DNA from 2 places in the Glutamicibacter sp. V16R2B1 genome. Region 2 is predicted to be linked to the other one. Evidence: riboswitches for the same ligand, from Rfam matches in the RefSeq annotation. Region 2 holds a riboswitch; the other holds the start of a gene.
The links. Region 2 has a riboswitch for thiamine pyrophosphate ahead of thiM (hydroxyethylthiazole kinase). Riboswitches for the same ligand answer to the same signal wherever they lie in the genome.
Positions count from the first base shown of each region.

Region 1: linked by a shared signal. The riboswitch ahead of FDN03_RS04380 (3-oxoacyl-ACP reductase) and the one ahead of thiM (hydroxyethylthiazole kinase) in region 2 are both predicted to bind thiamine pyrophosphate.

Region 1 covers NZ_VATX01000007.1:49,312-54,664, forward strand. Annotated here, with positions in the region: gene FDN03_RS04370 (siderophore-interacting protein) at 222-1,343, shown strand; gene FDN03_RS04375 (LLM class flavin-dependent oxidoreductase) at 1,358-2,698, opposite strand; gene FDN03_RS04380 (3-oxoacyl-ACP reductase) at 2,695-3,498, opposite strand; TPP riboswitch at 3,578-3,672, opposite strand; gene FDN03_RS16390 (hypothetical protein) at 3,816-3,974, shown strand; gene FDN03_RS04385 (HNH endonuclease family protein) at 4,121-4,849, shown strand; gene FDN03_RS04390 (hypothetical protein) at 5,051-5,260, shown strand.
Region 2 covers NZ_VATX01000002.1:38,638-43,990, forward strand. Annotated here, with positions in the region: gene FDN03_RS00755 (aldehyde dehydrogenase family protein) at 1-1,157, opposite strand, end outside; gene FDN03_RS00760 (hypothetical protein) at 1,234-2,823, shown strand; TPP riboswitch at 2,890-2,984, shown strand; gene thiM (hydroxyethylthiazole kinase) at 2,976-3,761, shown strand; gene thiE (thiamine phosphate synthase) at 3,830-4,471, shown strand; gene FDN03_RS00775 (bifunctional hydroxymethylpyrimidine kinase/phosphomethylpyrimidine kinase) at 4,468-5,353, shown strand, end outside.

The DNA of each region.
Region 1 (5,353 bases), on a different contig from region 2:
TAAAATTTTCGATTCTTCCGCCTTGAGGTTCACGGTAGCCGTGTAATAGTGCAAGGTAGGGCGGCGCTATGGGGAGTCATGTCGGTAGCGGAGGTGAGCCGCCCCATCTTGTATCCCAGCTCGGCAGCGCGCAGACTCGAGGTGCCGGCCCAAGCGCGGTGGGCCGGGCCAGTGCGGCACCGCCACCCGATACCCGCGCATGATTCGAAGGGGGCCGGCAGATGTCGAAGCACCAGAGGCAGAAGTACCCGCGCCCCGGACGAGGCGAGGGGGCTCCGAGTGGCGCTGATCTGTTCGTCCTGCAGGTGCTTGAACGCGCCGAGCAGGCCGGGGCGAAGGCCGGGATCAAAGCGGTGAGGAAGGCGCTGAAGTACGCCCACACCCCTGGCTTCGAGTTGAGCCCAGAGCAGCAGGAGCAGCTTCGGGCGGCCGCCGAACGTGCCGGGGCCGCCGCGGCCCTGCTCGAAGCCCGCGACATGCTGCACGGTTCCGCGCTCCACGCACCGCACCGTGAAGGGGAACCCGCCGAGGCACCGGTCTCCGCCGCCCCCGAATCCGACCAGCCCCGTGTGGCGCCGGCGCAGGGCAAGGGCCAGCACGTGCTGGAGATCCGCCGGAGCGAGCAGTTGAGCCCACAAATGCTGCGGATCATCGCCGGAGCACCACAGCTGGACGGTTTCCAGCCCAACACGAAGGCCGACCAATATGTGAAGGTCTACTTCGCCGACCCCCAGCTGGGCCTTGAACCGCCCTATGACATTAAGGCGCTGCGGCAGCACCTGCCCCGCCACCAGGTGCCCCGCTCCCGCTCCTACACCATCCGGTGGGTGGACCGCGCCGCGCAGGAACTGGCCATCGACTTCGTGCTGCATGATCAACCCGGTTCCGCCGGGGAGTGGGCGCAGGCCGCGCGCCCCGGGGACCGGCTGGTGATCTCGGCGGCCCGCGGCAAGTTCAGCCCGGACCCGGACTCGCAGTACTTCGTCCTCGGCGCCGATGAAACGGCGATCCCGGCGGCGTCCCGCGCCCTTGCCGCCCTGCCCGAGACGGCGCTGGGCGTGGCCCTGCTGGAGGTGGCCGGGCCGCAGGGCGAACTGCAGATCCCCCACCCTGCGGGAGTGGAGCTGCGCTGGCTGCACCGCAATGGACAGCCTCCGGGCACCACCGACCTGCTGGCCGAAGCTTTCCTGGAGCTGCCCACTCCCCCGCCACAGAGCACGGTGATCGCCCACGGCGAGCGCTCTGCCGCCAAGGCGATCTCCCGCATCGTCGCTGGCTGGGGCCTGGACAAGAAGCGGGTGCACGTCTCCTCCTACTGGACGCTACGCACCCGATCGCGCTGAACCGGCCCCGGCCGCTATCCGGGCTGGCTGGCTTCTTCGCGGGGCCGGGACGATGCGGGCAGGCCCAGTCCCAGATGCCCGCGCAGGGTCGAGGAGGAGTACGCGGTGCGGAAAAGTCCCCGGCGCTGCAGTTCGGGGATCACCAGGTCCACGAAATCCTCGATGCCGCCGGGCAGAGTGGGCGGCATCAGGTTGAAGCCGTCCGCCGCCCCGCAGTCCAGCCACTGCTCCATCTCATCGACAATGGACTGCGGGGTACCGATCATGGTGGCGTGTCCGCCTCCGGCGGCCAGCAGCCCCAGCAGTTCGCGCACCGTGGGCTGGTGCACGGCGATCAGCCGCTGGATCGTGGCATAGCGTCCCTTCGGTCCGGTGAAGCTGTGCAGTGGCGGCAGTTCGGGCACCGGGGCATCCAGGTCCCATCCGGAGGTGTCCTGCTGCACGAAGACGCCCAGCTGCTTGAGCGCGTCACCGGTGGGCAGCAGCTCGTTCAGTCGGCGCTGCTTGGCCCGGGCTTCCTCATGCGTGCGCCCCACATAGGTCACCAGACCCGGCATGATCGCCACCGCTTCCGGGTCGCGTCCGGCCGCGGCGATCCGGGAGCGCAGATCGGTACCGTAGTCCAGGGCCATCTGCCGATCGGCGGCCACCGCGTACACGGCCTCGGCATACTTCGCGGCCAGCTCCCGACCCTGCGGGGAGGAGCCGGCCTGGAACAACACCGGGGCCCGCTGCGGGCCGCCGGGAACGTTCAGGGGGCCACGCACCGTGAAGTGCTCCCCCACGTGTTCGATGGGCTGCAGAAGTTCCGGGCTGGCGAAGTCCCCGTCCCGGCTGGCCTGTATGGCCTGGGCCGGGAAGGAATCCCACAGTCGGCGCACCACCTGAATGAATTCATCGGCTCGCGCATATCGGGTGTCATGGTCCCCCAGCCCGGGCATCGAATGGTTCTGCGCCTCGGCATCCCACATGCTGGTGACCACGTTGACCCCGGCCCGTCCGCCGGAGAGGTGGTCCAGGCTGGCCAGCATTCTGGCGGCATGGAATGGGGAGTAGAAGCTGGAGGAGACAGTACACACCAAGCCTATGTGTTCGGTGTGCTGGCTCAACGCCGAGAGCAGGGTCAGCGGCTCGTAGAACCAGGTGGGTCCGGCCTTTGCGGCCTGCGGGGAGATGGATTGGCCGTCGGCCAGGAACACCGCGTCCAGCAGCCCGCGCTCTGCGGTCTGCGCCAGCTGCGTGTAGTACCCGGTGTCGCCCAGGCGTTCGGCAGCGGAGTCCGGGTCCCGCCAGGCAGCCTGGTGGTGGCCTGCACCGTAGATGAACAGGTTGAGTTTCAATTGCTTGGGGCTCATCCCTTAACCAGTCCCCCATCCACGATCAGGTTCTGTCCGGTCACGCCGCGGGCCCAGGGGGAGGCGAAGAACAGGACGGCGTCCGCCAGTTCGGCCGGGCTGGTGACCTTGCGCAGCGGTGTGCCGGAGGCGATGAAGTCAAAGACCTCTTCCGGGGTGGCCGCGGAGGCGTCGGTCGTGCGCAGCAGTCCGCCCGAGACCATGTTCACGGTGATCCCCTCGGGTCCCAGGTCATCGGCGAAGGTGCGGGTCAGCGACAGCAGTGCCGCCTTGGTGGCCGTGTAGTCGTGGTACGGGACCACCGGATGCTGGAAGAGGTTCGTGCCGATATTGATGATCCGTCCAAAACCGGCTTTGCGCATGTTCGGCAGCACGGCCTGGATTGCGGCGACCGGGGCCAGCACCGACCCGGTGAACTGCTTGCTCAAATCGGCCGCGCTGAGTTCGCCAGCCTTGGGCCGGGCGTCCCCGTTGAAGGAGAAGTCGACCAGCGCGTTGTTGACCAGCGTGGTCAGCGGCTTGCCGAAGTGCTCTTCGGCCTGGCGGACCAGGTCCTTCAGCTGCCCGGCTTCACGCACATCAGCCTGTACGGCCAGGGCCTGTTCGGGGTAGCGGACAGCCAGATCGTTGGCGGCCTGCCCCGAGGAGTGGTAGTTGAGGACCACGTTCGCTCCGGCGTCCAGGAAGGCGGTGCTGATGGCCGCGCCCAGCCCGCGCGCGGCGCCAGTGACCAACACCTGCTGCTCTGCCAGGGGCAGAGCACTGTTGCTGGTTTCGACGGTGGTGGTTTGTGTGTTCATGGTGTTCGAACTCCTTGAATGTGGGTCAAGGCGAACGGAACCCGGTGGATACGCCGCAGCCACTCAAAGGTGCGGGGCATCGTGGAATCCAGGACATTCCCTTCGCCAGTACTAACTGGTGCAGGTTCGACGGGTGTTTTCTCAGCCGCTGCGGCGGCACCCCGTGTCACTAACCCCATTCCTACCACATCCAGCGACCAGGCACCGACTTGGAGACTTTTTGGCCCGGACAATGCCGAGGCCGCGCCGTTGCCGTTACGAAAACGGACGGGACCGGACTCCTTGTCGCTTTGCCGGAACCGGCCTACGGTGAGGATATGGACACGGTAAATGACAAGGGCAAGGACCCCTACGCACCAGAAAACATCGACACCGGCGAAGTGTCACCCGAGCAGCTGAAGAAGTGGCGTGATGAGGGCGGGGCATCGCACACCCGTCCGGGCCAGGACGAGGATCCGGGAACCGCGACCAACTAGCGCGGTCTGCGTCACGGACACCACATGAAGGTGCCCCGGCGGTTCGGGCGATAGTGTCGCCCCGAAGCGATAAGGTGCTGGCTGTACACCACAGGCAGCACCTTATTTTTGGTGCGCCCACTGCATCGAAGGGAACCTTCTACCGCATGCGCAGCCCGCGTCGCTTCATCACCCTGGCCCTCTTGCTTGGCTCACTGTCACTGACCTCATGCTCGGCCGGGACGCTCAGCGATTTCAACCCCGACGCCGCTCCAGGGCAAACGCAGTCACAAGCCCCCTCCACCGGCGGCCCCATCACCGAAGAGCAAAGCCTTGAGTTCGCAGAATCGCTGGCGTTGCTTGAGGAAATCGACGTCAAGGGCCGCGCCCCGAAGACCGGGTACTCGCGCGAGGAATTCAGCAAGGGCTGGAAGGACCCCGACCGCAACGGGTGCGACGCGCGCAATGACATTCTCGCCCGGGACCTGAAGGACGTGGAATACCGGGAGGGACGCATTGAATGCGTGGTGCTCAGCGGCGTACTTGATGACCCCTACACCGGCAAGAGCATCTCCTTTGTGCGCGGGCAGGGAACCAGCAGCGCGGTGCAGATCGACCATGTGGTGGCGCTTTCGGATGCCTGGCAGAAGGGCGCCCAGCAGTGGGACGCCGAAACCCGCCTGAACTTTGCCAACGACCCGCTGAACCTGATGGCTGTGGATGGCCCGACCAATGCATCCAAGGGCGACAAGGACGCGGCAACGTGGCTGCCGCCCAACCGCTCCTTCCGGTGCAGCTACGTTTCCCGTCAGACGCAGGTGAAGGCGAAATATGACGCGTGGATGACAAAGGCCGAACAGGCGGCCATTGAGAAGATCCTGCGCAGCTGCCTCTAACCGCGCACACCCCCGGCTCACGGCGGTGAACCGGTTTTTCCTAGGTTTACCCTGCTCCCCGAGGCGCCGCTTCATCCCACTGCGGTAGGTGAGCAGGCACATCTAGTCCTTTCGGAGGATTCCTTCGGACAACTATTTGTGCAATTATTGTAATTACAGTCATTGGTTTTTCACGGGACAGCGTGGTCTACGGAACAAGGGATGCGTGATGCAGAGATGAAGATGCGGCTTCTGGGGGTTGCGCTTTTGGTGTGCGGTGCCGCGGTCTTCATCTTTGCCCTCAACGTCCAGCATCGTGAGTTGGCCTACGGTCTGCTTACCGGGGCATACCTGCTCTTCGTGCTGGCCGTATGCGCGCTGGTCGGACGAATCGTGGGAGCCTCGCGGGTGGGGCCACCCAGCGGCGAATGATCCGCACGCCCCCGTTGCGGCTCTGCACCGAAGCCGGCCACGATCACACGGTGAACGTGAAAGATCTGCTTGATAGTCAAACTGTGGCGCGGA
Region 2 (5,353 bases):
AGGTAGGCGGCCAGCGGGGCGGGGCGTTCGGCGATGAACTGCAGGGCCGCGTCGAAGGACTCCACCTCGATCACCGGCAGGATCGGACCGAAGATCTCCTCGGTCATCAGCGGGCTGTCCAGCTCCACGTCGCGCATCACCGTGGGGGCCAGGCGCAGGGTCTGGGCGTCGCTCTGCCCGCCGATGACCACCCGCCCGTGCTCCAGCAGCCCGGTGAGCCGCTCAAAGTGCTGGCGTGAGACGATCCGCCCGTAGTCCTGGTGGCTGATCGGGTCCCGGCCGTAGAAGCTGCTAATCGCCTTGGCCAGGCGGTCAACCAGCGCGTCCGCGTCCCCGATGGACAGGATGTAGTCCGGGGCCACGCAGGTCTGCCCGCTGTTCATGAACTTGGCGAACGCGATCCGCTTGGCGGTGGCCGGCAGGTGGTTGTCCACCACGGTCGGGCATTTGCCGCCCAGCTCCAGCGTGGTGGGGGTCAGGTGCTCGGCGGCCGCCCGCGCCACGATCCGCGCCACCCGCGCCCCGCCGGTGTAGAAGATGTGGTCCCAGCGCGCGGCCAGCAGCTCGGTGGCGGTGTCCACCCCGCCCTCGCACACCGCGTACACCCGCGGGTCCAGGTAGTGCGGCAGCAGCCGGGCGATCGTGCCGGAGGTGGCCGGGGCCAGTTCGGAGGGCTTGAGCACCGCCGCGTTGCCGGCCGCGATCGCGGCGATCAGCGGGGCCAGCAGCAGCTGCAGCGGATAGTTCCAGGCGCCGATGATCAGCACCACCCCCAGCGGCCGCGGCTCGATCTTGGCCATCGCCGGCTGCAGCGACAGCGGCACCTTCACCGAGGTGGAGTCCATCCACTCGGCCAGGTGGCGCTGGGCAACGTCGATTTCCGTGCGCAGGAAGTCGATCTCGGAGAACTTCGCCTCGGTCGCGCTCTTGCCCAGGTCCTCGGCGAGCGCGGCGATGAAGTCCTCCTTGCGTTCGGCCAGCATCTTCTCCAGGGCCCGCAGCTGCTGGGCGCGGAAACGGCGCGGATGGGTGATGCGCGCGTCGGCGGAGCGGCGCAGGTGCGCGATCATCTCCGCGATCTTGCCCGGGTGCTCGTCGACCGGCGGCGCGGTTTCCCCGACCGGTTCCGGCGGCTGCTGTGAGGTGAAGATTCCCATGGCTCGAGCGTACGTCATCCCCCGGCCCCCGTTTGCGCCACCGGGTTGATACATTGGGCTGGATAAAGGAGGGCCGATGACCGACCTGAGCGCCCCGCTGGGCTCGTTCGCCGTCGCCGCCGCCCTGGTGGCGCTGATCCTGCGGGCCCTCAGCCCGAGCGGGAGCGGGAACCTGCTGTCCCAGGCGCGCCGGTACGCCCGGTGGTGCGCGCTCATCGGGTTCCTCGCCGCCGTCTCCACCGACTGGTTCGATGCCTTCTACCTGATCAGCGCGGAGGGGCAGGCGGTGCCCGGCGGCTGGCCGGGCGCGGTGGGGCGGGCCGCCACCCCGGCGCTGTGGGTCGGGTTCGTCTACGTGCTGGCCCAGTTCACCGGGCCGCGCGTGCAGCGCAGCGCCGACCCGCAGCCGCGCACCGGGCTGGTGCCGGGCAAGCTGGTGGCGGCCCTCGTCCTGGTCCTGGCCGGCTCGCTCACCGCGCTGTGGGCGGCGGGCGATGTGCCCTACCGGGCTCCCACCGCGCAGCGCGAGCTCAGCGAAGAGGAAATGAGCTACTTCATCCCGGCCGCCGACGGGTTGCGCCCGGCCGGCGAGGTGCTGCCGTACCTGGCCCTCTGCCTGGGGCTGCTGGTGGCCGCCACCCTCCTGGCCAGCCTGGTGATCCTGCGCCGCAGGCCGCTGCCGGGGATCTCGCGGCACGACAACCGGGTGCTGCGCCGGGTGTGGCTGAACCGGCTGTACCGCACCGTGGCCGTGGTCCTGGCCGCCAACGGCGCGGCCGCCCTGCACTACAAGGCCCGGTGGTTCCACCAGCAGGCCGCGGACGGGGACCTTGAGCGGCTGCGCGCGCTGGGCGACGGCTGGGATTCGGTAGGGAACTACGCCGTGCTCGGCGTCGCCCTGGTGATGCTGTTCTGGCGCCCGCCGCAGAACTTCGAGGGCGTCACCGCCGTGCCGCGGCATCCGGTGCGCGCCCTGCGCGATCACCTGTTCGCCACCCAGTACGTGGCGCTGGGCGCCTCACTGATCCTGCTGCTCGTCCTGTGGCCCACGCACTCACCGCAGCCGCAGGCCCTGCCCGATGCACGGCCGGGGATGCACCTGATGGTGCTGATCACCGGCGCCGCCCTGCTCTACCTGGTGATCACCGGCAGCAGCATGGGGTACGTGCACGGCAAGGCCGGTCGGACCGGGCCCCGGCACTGGGGACCGCTTCCGCGCTGGATCTACCCGGTGGCCGGGCTGCTGATGGCCGCCAGCGTCTACTTCCTGCTGCGCCCGCCACTGGACTACCTGTGGGGGCTGGTCACCGCCCCGGCGGCGTTCATCCTGCTGCTGGTGGCGGTGCTGTTGCTGGCCCACGCCGCCGTGCGCCTGGCCAGCCGGCGGATGCAGGTGGCCTGGGCGGTGGATGGGCACTGGGAGCGCTGGTACCGGCAGGTGATCGAATTGCGTTCGCTGCGCACCGTGACCGCCGCCCTGGGCGCCCTGCTGTTCTGCGGCTACGGGTTTGACTACGGATGGGTCGGGCTCAGCCTGGCGGTGCTGTGCTTCCCGGCGCGGCTGCTCATCCCGCACCCCGGCCCCGAAAAGCACCCGTCAGCGGCACATGGGCGCCCGGCTGCTGCCGGCCCTGCAGCACCGCCGGGCGCGCCGGGCCGGCCCTGACCTGGGGCGGCGCGGTGCGGCGCGTCACAGGTTTGTCAACGGGTGGGCGATTGCGTACGCTCGGTCACGAGTGACACGGGGTGTCGGCGCCGCCGACTGAGATGACACCCGTCGAACCTGAACTAGTTCAAACTAGCGGAGGGATGTCGCACATGACCCTGCCTGCCGTGATCCATTCACTGCGCCACACCAGCCCCCTGGTGTTCTGCCTGACCAACACCGTGGTCGCCAACTTCACCGCCAACGCGCTGCTGGCCGCCGGCGCCGCCCCGGCCATGACGAACCTGCCCGGGGAGGCCGGGCCGTTCGCGAAGACCGCCTGCGCGGTGCTGGTGAACCTGGGCACCCCCAGCACCGAACAGCTGGCCGCCATGGATGAGGCGATCGAGGCCGCGAACCAGGCCAACACGCCCTGGGTGCTGGACCCGGTGGCCGTTGGCGCGCTGCCGGTGCGCACGCGCTACGCCCAGCGCATCGTTTCGCTGCGCCCCGCCTTGATCCGCGGCAACGCCTCGGAGATCATGGCCCTGGCCGGGCACCAGTCCGCCGGGCGCGGGGTGGATTCGGCCGACCCCGTGGCCGCGGCCATCGCCGCCGGGCGGGAACTGGCCGAACGCCACGGCGCGGTGGTCGCGATTTCCGGGCCGGCCGACGCCGTGGTCAGCGCCCAGCGCACGGTCATGGTGCACACCGACGGGATCGAACTGACCCGCGTCACCGGCGGCGGGTGTGCCCTGGGCGCGTTCGCCGCGGCGGCGATCGCCGCCGGGCAGGACGTGTTCACCTCCACCGTTGCCGCCCACGCCTATTATGGGCGGGCCGCCGAACGCGCCGCCGCCCTGTCCCTGGGGCCGGGCAGCTTTGCCGCGCAGTTCCTCGACGCCCTGGCCCTGACCGATCCGCAGGAACTGGGTGCGGTGCGCATCGAGGAACTCTAGATCCCTCATTCTTCATCCCCCCACGACTCAACCCGCCGGCCCCGCAGGGGGGCGGTTTAAGGACAATCATGCGAAATCTCGGCGTATATTTGGTCGCCAACACCGCCAGCTGCACCCCACACCGCACCCTTGAGGTCATCCAGGCCGCCGTGCAGGCCGGCGTGCAGTGGATCCAGCTGCGCGCCAAGGAGGAAAGCGCGCGCGAATTCTATGAACTGGCCCTGGCCGCCGGTCAGCTCACCGCGGGCCGGGCCGAACTGCTGGTCAACGACCGGGTGGACGTGTACCTGGCGGCACGGGCCGCCGGGGCCGCGGTCACCGGGGTGCACATCGGGCAGCAGGACCTGCCGGTGCAGCGGGTGCGCGAACTGATCGGGGACGCCACCTTGGGGTTGAGCGCCTCCACCGATGAGCAGCTGGCGGCGGCGAACGCGAACGCCTCGATGATCGACTACCTGGGCGTCGGGGCGATCCGGGCCACCCCCACCAAGAAGGACCACCCCACCCCGATCGGGATCGAGGGCTTCGCCCGGGCCCGGAAGATCGCCCAGCTGCCCTGCGTGGCCATCGGTGCGCTGCAGGCCGAGGACGCCCCGGCGCTGCGCGCGGCCGGGGCCGAGGGCATGGCGGTGGTGCGCGCCATCTGCTCCAGCACCGACCCCGGTGCGGCCGCCGGCGGGCTGCTGCGCGCCTGGCAGGAGGCGAAATGATCCACAACATCCTGTCCATCGCCGGTTCCGACCCCTCCGGGGGCGCCGGAATCCAGGCGGATTTGAAGGCGATCGCCGCGACCGGGGGCTACGGGATGGCCGCCATCACGTCCCTGACCGCGCAGAACACCCGGGGCGTGGACGCGGTGCAGGCCGTTGAGCCGCAGTTCGTCACCGCCCAGCTGCGCAGCATCGCCGCCGATGTGCGCATCGACGCGGTGAAGATCGGGATGCTGGCCAACGCCGGGATCATCGACGCGGTGCAGCAGTGGCTGGGCGAACAGCCGGCCGGGCTGCCGGTGGTGCTCGACCCGGTGATGATCGCCACCAGCGGGGACCGGCTGCTGGATGACGCGGCCCACCAGGCGATGTCCCGGCTGCTGGCCCGGGCCACGGTGCTGACCCCGAACATGGACGAACTGGCGGTGCTGCTGGGTGAAGCGCGCGCCACCACCTGGGATGGCGTGTTGGCCCAGGCGCAGCGCCTGGCCGCCGCCCACGACGTGCTGGTGGTGGCCAAGGGCGGGCATCTGGGCGGGGAGCAGTGCCCGGACGCGCTGGTGGACGCCACCGGGGTGCTGGCCGACTTCCCGGCCGCGCGGATCGACACCGAAAACACGCACGGCACCGGGTGCACGCTCTCCAGCGCCCTGGCCAGCCTGTACGCGCGCGGCGGTAACTGGGCGGCGGCGCTGGGCGCGGCCAAGGAGTACCTGGCCGAGGCGATCGCCGCCTCCGGGCAGCTGTCAGTGGGGGCCGGGCACGGGCCGGTGCACCACCTGGCCGGGCTGTGGTCCGGGCAGGGGCTGGCGCCGGCGCAGGACCCGATGCAGCAGTGGTGGCAGGACATCGCCGGGATCCGGGAGGGGATCGATGAGCTGG